2 regions of the Phyllobacterium zundukense genome follow, and region 2 is predicted to be linked to the other one. Evidence: predicted binding sites of a transcription regulator. Region 2 holds the regulator's gene; the other holds the start of a gene.

Region 1 (5,015 bases), on a different replicon from region 2:
ATTCATCGCCCTTGGTCGTCCGTGCTAGAACATCTCCGGCACTGATCGCGTCGGTTGCTAGCCACCGGGTAAAATGATCCGGCTCCGCAGAGACCATCGTCATTTTGGCAGCCGGGACATTGATCCGGTGAGCGGGATCCTTGCTTGAATAGGCCAGACCATCGCCGAGCCGCTCCCTCGGTTCAATCACGACGATCTCAATATCGCTGTGCCGTGTCTGTGCAGCCAAATGATAGGCGATGGCGGTTCCGGAGAAACCACCGCCAATGATCGCAACGATAACTGGCTCTGTCACAATGGCTTGCCCTCAATCTTGCCGGGCGATGGACACCGGCGACAGTCTCGTCAAACTGTCCCATATTAACTGACGTCGAGCTCGATGGAATTTCATGGTCGAGCGGCAAGTTCGGAAGCTCCAGCTCACCGAAACGATAGGTCTCTTCAAGGTGAGGGTAACCGGAGGGGATAAAAGTGTCGATACCGATACGGCTGTATTTCGGCCATGCGCTCGGCTATTGTAGCTGCGCCGCCAACTAATCTTGCGTCGTATTTTGGCCACGCCTGCAGGCTGCGTCAACCAGTAGGGAATCAATGCGGGACGGTCGCGGTGATGATTCCTAGATTGACAAGTCCGCTAACGATTAGTTGGACGGCTACCGCGGTTAGGAGAATGCCGAAGACAACCTCCGAGACGACAAGACTAGCTGGCTTCATTCGCTTTGCCAGTTTGTCGATATTAGTGAACACCAGATAATCCAATGCACCGACGAGCAGGATCAACCCCACGACGAGTACTGCACTTGCAACCGAGACAACTTCGCCGGAGGCAATGATAATGACCGTGATGCCGACGGGATTCAGCAAGTAGGGGACAGCAAGGGGAAAGACGGCGATTTTTGCTGGATCTATCGGCAGGCCCAGCTCATCCTTGGGCTTTTCGGTCGGTCCAGCCGCCATCTTGATCGCGAGGAGCGCTAAGATAACGCCGCCAGCGATCGCAACCGCGCCGCCAGTGATATGCAGCAGTCGCATCAGCAGAGCGCCAGTGGCAAAAAGGATCAGAGCCGTGACAACCGCCGTCAAAACCATCTGGCGGCCTATCCTGTTTTTGGTTTCGGCGTCAAAGGCATGGGTCTTTTCAAGAAAAGGCACCAGTGCGATCTTCGGTCCCATGCCAATCAGCAGGAGCAGGAGAAGCTTTGCCACGAGCGTGGCGTCAATGACAGTGAAATCCATCGGAAAGTTCCCCCTCTACACCTCTACTGGTGGAGAACTGTCGACGATGCGAAATGGATTGTCCAGCGCTCGGGCAAAAATTCTGCCGCCGCTACGACACGAACCGCAGCCTTGCGCAAGTTCACACGGGCGGCTTAGTTCAGGCTCTGCTGAGAAGTCTTACATCCGACAAGCAACGCAGTTTCCTACTACGCATCGCGCAGTGGCTGCGGTTCGCCATAGCGTTTGTAAAGCCGGCACCCGGTGCCGATGGCTGTTTCATAAAGCCTGTCGCCAGGCTTGACCTCCGCCCAGGAGGAATGCGTTTGGCCGATTGTCAGACGGGGCCGAACATTGAGACCGGCGATCGCGGAGAGTTCAGCAGCATAGGCGTCAAGCGTGTAACGGTTCATTCCGGTGTAGCACGTTGCGAGATGCAGATAGTTCTCCAGTTCCTCGTATCCGACACTGTCCCTGTTGCTGATCGTCTGGGTATTGACGCTACCGAGCAATAGCTCCGAAGCACATTGAATGACGGTGTCATCCCAGGTCGTATCCTGAAGGAAGATTTCGTGTTCCTGGGTGGTAAATCCCCGTGTTCTATGGTGCGCTGGCAAGCATTTTACAAAGGGACGGGCAACTTCTGCATCGTCGAAAATCTGGTGGACAAGCGCCTTGCCTTGCGAAAAAGACATCTGTCTGCGGATTGGTTTGATATGCGCAAGCCATGCAGCGTCACGGACCTGCGCCGCCACTGCCGCCTTGCTGAATCTGTTGATCTCGGCCACTCGGATTTACCCCTGTCAGTGCTTTGACGGCAGTTGCCATACATCAGAGGCGACTTTCTTCCATGAAATAAGGGCGTAATTTTATGTAAATTTGAAGCAATCCATAGATCGAAAGATGGAGGATCAATGCACCCTTTGTTACGCAATTGTCACATTCTGCCTGCATTCTAGGCGAGACACTTCATCCATCCGTCAACCGACCATGGAGGTGGGCTGTGAGTGACAAGGTCTTTCACGTGTTGTTCCTGTCGCAGCGCAATTCGGCCAGAAGCATGATGGCCGAAGCAATTCTTAACCGCATCGGGCATCCGCACTTTGTTGCCTACAGTGCCGGCGTTGATCCGGCAGGCGACATCGAGCCGGAGACGCGCGAGCTTTTCGAAGCAATGGGCTATCCAGCGGGAGAGCTTCACCCGAAGCACTACCGGGATTTTAGCGCCGTCGATGCCCAGAATCTCGATTTCGTCTTTACCTTGAGTGACACTGCAGCCGGCGAGTCGTTGCCCGAATGGCCGGGCCTGCCGGTCAGTGCACATTGGGCCTCATCGGATCCGGTAAAGGCAACGGGCGAGCCGTGGGAGCGAAAGCAAGCGTTCTCGCGCGCAATGGCGGAACTCGATCGCCGCCTGAAGATATTCATCAATCTTCCGCTCAGCTCGCTTGACCGGCTCAGCATCCAAAGCCATGTCGATGAAATAGGCCAGTCAAAGAGTGAATAATGAGCCGCGGGGTGGCGATCATTTGGCCTTGCCAATTCTGATTCTCTTGCCTTCGGCATCTGCCAGCGCAGTCTTGATTGCGTTGAGGAATTCTTCGGGATTGTCGATGGAGATATTGACGCTCTTGGCTTGCTTGAAGGGGTTGAGACCTGAAAGCTTGAGGTTTGCGGTCTCTTCTTCGTATCTGATTTCGTGCAGTTCTCTAATGCGCATGACGGTTCCCGGTGTTGGTTTCACAACTAGTGCCGTCACATATCTGTAAAATATCTGTCACAATCAATACCGGCTTCATGAACCTTTGGCGGCGGAAACAAGGCAGAGCCGCTTTGACGCCACTGTTTTTTCATTCGTCTGACATGTAGTCAGTTTATGGTTCGGCCATCTGATACGAAACCCGAATGGCAAAGCAAAATGAACACATCGGCAAATCGGTGGACGCCGCATTGGGCGATCCACCCCGGCCAGCATTTGCTTGAGTGCATTGAGTCCCATGGCTTGTCGGTGGAAGCATTTGCGCAGTTAACAGAGATACCAACGGCGACACTAGATGCCATCATCGCTGGCCGGTATCCGATCACATACGATATCGCCGTGCGCATAGACCGAACGCTCGGCATCATGCCGGATCTGTGGTTCGTCCTGCAATCAAAGTGGGATCGGCATCAGGAAGCGGACTTTCCTATCGCAGTTGCTACAGATGTTGAATCAAGCTGCTAGTTGTCGAAGAACTTTGGGAAGCAACCCAAGAACTTACCAGATCGCGAGCTTATTGCAGCTAGCGATCAACGTCGCATCGCCCAGACGTTCGTCAATCAGCCGACTACGCCGAGCATGGCGATCAAGAGCATGAGGGCCAAGTACATGCAGATTCGATTGGGTCTTCAGCTCGGTCGAGGGCGACAAGGTCGATGTGTCGCCTATCGATGCCGACCGGTGGACGAGCGGGCAAAATGCATCGCGGTCGATATCCTGCGTACTACCGAGGCAACGATGAGACGTTTCTGCTATTGGCCGTCATCGAGCTAGCTGCTTCTGAGCCATCTTGATCGATGCCGGTAGCAACAACGGAGACCCTGAACGTTCCCTCGAGAGCGTTGTCGAACGTTGCCCCAAGAATGATGTTGGCTTCGTCGTCCACTTCCTCGCGAATTCGCGTGGCTGCCTCATCGACTTCGAACAAGGTCATATCTCTACCGCCTGAAATAGACACCAGGACGCCTTTCGCGCCCTTCATAGACGCCACATCCAGCAGTGGGTTGGCAATGGCTGCTTCAGCTGCTGCTATAGCTCTGCCGGTGCCTGAACTTTGCCCGGTGCCCATCATAGCGCGGCCCATGTCGCGCATGACCGCCCGAACGTCGGCAAAGTCGAGATTGATCAGCCCCTCTCGAATCATCAGATCTGTAATGCACGCAACGCCTGAATAAAGAACACGGTCCGCCGTGGCAAATGCATCAGCAAACGTGGTGGATGCATCCGCTACTCGGAATAGGTTTTGGTTCGGTATAACGATCAGGGTATCAGCACTGTCGCGCAACTGTTTCAACCCGTCCTCGGCGAACGTCATTCGACGCGTGCCTTCGAAATTGAACGGCTTGGTCACGACGGCGACCGTCAATATGCCAGCGTCGCGCGCTGCACGGGCTATAACAGGTGCTGCGCCTGTTCCGGTACCGCCCCCCATGCCGGCTGTTACGAAACACATGTGGGTGCCGTTGAGATGGTCCATGATCTCGTCGATACTCTCCTCGGCAGCCGCCCGCCCGATTTCCGCGTGCGATCCGGCACCAAGGCCTTGCGTCAGATTCACGCCGAGCTGAATCAAACGGCCGGCCTTCGACATCGTCAGTGCCTGGGCATCAGTATTTGCGACCACGAATTCAGTTCCCTGAAGGCCCTCGCGGATCATATTGTTGACGGCATTCCCGCCACCACCGCCGACACCAATCACGGTAATATTCGGCTTCATTTCGGTGATTTCCGGATGCTTTAGGTTGCTCGACATCACGCTGTCCTTCCTTGCCTGCAGCAAACTGACTGCACTTTGACACGGGATGGGATTGCCGGATGAAGTACCGAAAACGAATCAAAATCAGCTCATCCCGAGCAAGGGATATGAATCAGACAAGGGTGGTTGGCGCAACCTTTTTGGCTTCTCACAAACTAGTTTTATTCCTCAGGTCGTCCCCACCCTTTGCGGATTTTACCACATCGTGCAAACTGCGGACCGCAGATCGATTTTGCACAGAACCACTTGGACCCTGGTAGGATGTTGCTTGGTCTCGCAACTCGA
Region 2 (5,015 bases):
CACAGTTGCGGAAGAAGTCTATCAGACCACATTCGCCCGGCTGACTTCCGGCGCCGACCACGAATATCGCGGTTTCATCGCGGAACTTGACGGTAAGCCGGTTGGCCTCACCCATTATCTGTTTCATCGCCATTGCTGGAGCATCGAGAACGTCTGTTATCTCCAGGATCTCTACGCCGATCCGGAAGTCCGCGGCAAAGGTATCGGCCGCGCCCTCATCGAGGCAGTCCACGCCGAAGCAACCAAGGCCGGCGCACATTCGGTTTACTGGACGACCAACCAGAACAACACGACGGCCCGCCAACTCTATGACCGTATCGCCAAGGTCACGCCTTTCATCAAATATGTGAAGATGGTCTAGAGGCGATGTTCATCCCCTTCTTCCTGGAACTCAAAGCGGCGAAAATTCCCGTATCCCTGGGGGAATATCTGACGCTGCTCGAGGGGATGGATGCGGGGCTCGTGACCTATGACGTTGAAGGGTTCTACTATCTCGCCCGCTCCGCGCTGGTGAAGGACGAGCGGCACATGGACCGCTTCGACCAGGTTTTCGGCCATGTCTTCAAGGGCATCGAAGCCTTGCATGGCGAAGGTGCCGTCGACGTGGCCAATCTTCCGGAGGAATGGCTGCGGCGACTGGCGGAAAAACACCTGACCGAGGAAGAGAAAAAACTGATCGAAGCACTTGGCGGCTTCGACAAGCTGATGGAAACCCTGCGTCAGCGCCTCGAGGAACAGCAGGGCCGTCATCAGGGTGGGTCGAAATGGATCGGTACGGCAGGCACGTCACCCTTCGGCGCCTATGGCTATAACGCGGAAGGCGTGCGGATCGGCCAGGACGAAAGCCGCCATCACCGGGCAGTCAAGGTCTGGGACAAGCGGGAGTTCAAGAACTTCGATGACAGTGTTGAGCTCGGCACGCGCAACATCAAGGTTGCACTGAAGCGACTGCGGCGCTGGGTGCGCGAGGGCGCCGAGGACGAACTGGATCTCTCGGGAACAATCAGATCCACCGCGGAACACGGCTATCTGGATGTGCAGATCCGGCCGGAGCGGCGCAATCATGTCAAGCTGCTGATGTTCTTTGATGTCGGCGGTTCCATGGACGAGCATATCAAGATCGCCGAAGAGCTGTTCTCAGCCGTGCGCTCCGAGTTCAAGCACATGGAGTATTTCTACTTCCATAATTGCCTTTATGAGGCTGTGTGGAAGGACAACCGCCGCCGCTATACCGAAAGCATCCCGACGCAGGATGTCATCCATAAATATGGATCGGACTACAAGGTGATCTTCGTCGGTGACGCGGCGATGGCGCCCTATGAAGTCTCGCATTCTGGGGGTTCCGTCGAACACTGGAACGAGGAAGCCGGTGCTGTCTGGCTCACACGTGTGCTCGACCAATGGAAGAATACGGTCTGGCTCAATCCCACCAAGGAAGCCTATTGGAACTACACGGCATCGACGTCCATGATCCGCGGAATTTTCGCGCAGCGGATGTATCCGCTTACCCTTTCAGGCATCGAGACCGCGACCCGCGAACTCTCGCGTAAGCACTGAACGCTCAGCCGAACGAATACCCGGCGCCGCGTACGGTGCGGATCGGGTCGATCGAACGGCCAATATTGATCGCCTTGCGCAGCCGTCCGACATGCACGTCGACCGTGCGGTCATCGACATAGATATCCGCGCCCCAGACATTGTCGAGCAGCTGGCCGCGTGAGAACACCCGTCCCGGCGACTGCATCAGGAATTCCAATAGGCGGAATTCCGTCGGCCCGAGCTTCAGTTCACGTTCCTTGCGGAATACGCGGTGCTGCTCACGGTCGAGCTTCAGGTCGCCGAAGCTCAGAACATGCGAAAGAAGACTCGGATTGACGCGGCGTAGCATCGCCTTGATGCGGGCGAGAAGCTCCGGCGTCGAGAACGGCTTGACCATATAGTCGTCCGCACCGGTCGCCAGACCCCGCACCCGCTCGCTTTCCTCACCGCGTGCCGTCAGCATGATGATCGGCAGGATTTCCGTCTCGCGCCGGGCTCGGAGGCGCCGGCAAAGCTCGATGCCGGAAAGACCGGGCAGCATCCAGTCAAGGATCAGAAGATCCGGCACCTTCTCGCGCAACGCAATTTCCGCTTCGTCGCCGCGCGTGATCGTCTCAACAATATAGCCTTCAGCTTCAAGATTGTACCGGAGAAGGACGCTCAAAGCTTCCTCGTCCTCCACAACGGTGATTTTGGGGGCTATCGCCATGGCTCGTTCTATCCTGGATTACGATTGTCTGGCTTCGTCGACGACGATGCTGTGAGTCTGGTCTTCCTTCGGTCGCTCGGCCGGCAATTGCGAACCGGTGACGATGTAATAGACGGTCTCGGCAATATTGGTAGCGTGGTCGCCAATACGCTCGATGTTCTTGGCGCAGAACAGAAGGTGCGTGCAAGCCGAGATGTTGCGCGGATCTTCCATCATGTAGGTCAGTAGTTCGCGGAACAGCGAGGTATAGAGCGCGTCGATCTCGTCATCGCGTTCACGCACAATGTTTACCTGCTGGACAGAACGTGTCGCATAGGCATCCAGCACATCCTTGAGCTGCGTCAGGGCCAGTTCGGCGATAGTCTGCAGACCGCGATAAACCGACAGCGTCTGCCGGGTATCGGTAACGGCAACGACCCGCTTGGCGATGTTTTTGCCGAGATCGCCGATGCGCTCGAGATCCGAGGAAATACGGATCGTGCCGATGATCTCGCGCAGATCGATAGCCATCGGCTGACGCTTGCCAATGATGGTAATGGCCTTTTCATCGATTTCCCGTTGACCGGCATCGAGGATCAGATCGTCCGAAATCACGCGCTGTGCCAGCGCGTTGTCGGAATTGACCATCGCGGTGACCGCCTGTTCGACCATCCGTTCCGCATGACCGCCCATCTCTGCGATCTTGTGCGTCAGGAACTTCAGTTCATCGTCGTAGGAACGCACAGTATGCTGGGCCTGCTGTTCGGTCATGTTCTTACCCTCGTTTCCTCACTGCGACGAGCGTCTTAACGAACGCACAAAGGACGCAGTAACAATTTGAATACTCAATCAGCCGAAGCGCCCGGTGATATAGTCTTGTGTTCGCTTTTCTGACGGATTGGTGAACATCATTTCCGTATCGCCCACCTCTACCAGATTGCCGAGATGGAACATGGCTGTCCGCTGCGAAACACGGGCTGCCTGCTGCATCGAATGCGTCACGATGACGATCGTGTAGTTCTGGCGCAATTCGTCAATCAGTTCTTCGACCTTGGCTGTAGCAATAGGATCAAGCGCCGAGCACGGTTCATCCATCAAAATGACTTCCGGGCTGACGGCGATGGCGCGCGCAATGCAAAGGCGCTGCTGCTGACCACCGGACAGACCGGTTCCCGCCTCGTGCAAGCGATCCTTCACCTCGTCGAACAGGCTGGCGCGGCGCAAGCTCTTCTCAACGATTTCCTCGAGCTGCTGGCGATTCTTGGCGAGGCCGTGAATACGCGGGCCGTAGGCGACATTTTCGAAGATGGACTTCGGAAAGGGGTTAGGCTTCTGGAACACCATGCCGACACGGGCGCGTAGTTCCACAACATCGATCTTCGGATTGTAGATATCCTCGTCATCGAGCGTGATCTTGCCGCCGATCTTGCAGCCTTCAATCGTGTCATTCATACGATTCAGACTGCGCAGGAAGGTGGACTTGCCGCAACCGGATGGTCCGATAAGCGCCGTTACCATCTTCTCGGGCACATCGAGGTTGACGCCGAACAGGGCCTGTTTGTCGCCATAATGAACGGTGACATCCTTGCCCTGCATCTTGATCGCATTCACCTGAGCGTTCATTTTTTCATTTACCGCTTTTTCGAGATTTCGTTCCGTCATCAGGTTCATAGCCAGAGCCTTTCCCTTTTACCAGCGACGCTCGAAGCGGCGACGCAGAATGATAGCTGTGATGTTCATGACCGCGAGGAAAAGCAACAACACGATGATGGCGCCGGACGTCCGTTCGACGAAAGCGCGTTCCGCCTCATTCGCCCACATGTAGATCTGTACCGGCAATGCCGTGGCGGGATCGAGCGGAGTGACTGGGTTGTTGGCAACGAAAGCCACCATACCGATCAGAAGCAGCGGCGCCGTTTCACCCAGCGCATGGGCAAGGCCAATGATGGTCCCCGTCAGGATGCCAGGCGCAGCGAGTGGCAGAACATGATGGAAGACCATCTGTGTCTTGGATGCCCCGATGCCAAGGGCGGCCGAGCGGATTGACGGTGGAACGGCGCGTAGCGCGGCTCGCGTCGCGATGATGATCGTTGGCAAGGTCATCAGGGTCAGGACAAGACCACCCACCAGCGAAGCCGAACGCGGCATGTGGAAGAAGTTAATGAAGACGGCAAGTCCCAGAAGACCGAACACGATCGAGGGAACAGCCGCAAGATTGTTGATGTTGACCTCGATAATGTCGGTCAGCCGGCTCTTCTTGGCATACTCTTCAAGATAGATCGAAGCGGCAACGCCTATCGGCAGCGAGAGGAACAATACGATCAGCATCATGTAGAGCGAACCGATCAGGGCCACACTCAGACCCGACGTCTCCGGGCGGCTGGACGCGCCATAAGTGAAGAGACCGGTATTGAAGCGCTGGGCCATGACGCCTTCGCCCTTGAGTTTGTTCATCCATTCGACCTGCTTGTCGGAAACCTTCCGGCGGGCCTCCTCGACATTCAGATCGATCTGGCCCTTGAAGGCTGAATCGATATCGGCGCCGGTCAACACCCAGACATTCTGGGTTGTGCCTATCAATGACGGATTGCCGGCAACCAGCTGGCGCAATTGTCCGCGAACGCCTTCAGAGAACAATTTGCCGAGCTCACGCATACCAGCCTTGTCGCTCGAGCTCACGCCGAGCTTTTCGGCGAGCGCATTACGCGCCAGCACCGGATAGTTGGCGGTCAGCAGCACATTCGGATCAGTTGCGCGCTTGTTATCGGGATCGATGATCTTCGGATCG

What was found. The regulator PhoB, encoded in region 2, activates phosphate uptake and scavenging genes when phosphate is short. The targets are predictions, from matches to a motif close to TGTCATNNANCTGTCAT.
Region 1: BLM14_RS24815 (arsenate reductase/protein-tyrosine-phosphatase family protein) is a predicted target of PhoB. The motif match lies at 2,140-2,156, and genes of this name have one in related genera.

Annotation. Positions count from the first base shown of each region.
Region 1 is NZ_CP017942.1:370,104-375,118, reverse strand. Features, by position in the region: gene BLM14_RS24835 (FAD/NAD(P)-binding protein) at 1-295, opposite strand, end outside; partial or broken gene BLM14_RS32780 (alkanesulfonate monooxygenase) at 312-537, opposite strand; gene BLM14_RS24825 (MarC family protein) at 589-1,236, opposite strand; gene BLM14_RS24820 (hypothetical protein) at 1,425-2,003, opposite strand; gene BLM14_RS24815 (arsenate reductase/protein-tyrosine-phosphatase family protein) at 2,219-2,722, shown strand; gene BLM14_RS24810 (hypothetical protein) at 2,741-2,935, opposite strand; gene BLM14_RS24805 (HigA family addiction module antitoxin) at 3,134-3,439, shown strand; partial or broken gene ftsZ (cell division protein FtsZ) at 3,747-4,727, opposite strand.
Region 2 is NZ_CP017940.1:295,632-300,646, reverse strand. Features, by position in the region: gene BLM14_RS01465 (GNAT family N-acetyltransferase) at 1-361, shown strand, start outside; gene BLM14_RS01460 (vWA domain-containing protein) at 367-1,557, shown strand; gene phoB (phosphate regulon transcriptional regulator PhoB) at 1,562-2,248, opposite strand; gene phoU (phosphate signaling complex protein PhoU) at 2,267-2,998, opposite strand; gene pstB (phosphate ABC transporter ATP-binding protein PstB) at 3,077-3,850, opposite strand; gene pstA (phosphate ABC transporter permease PstA) at 3,917-5,015, opposite strand, start outside.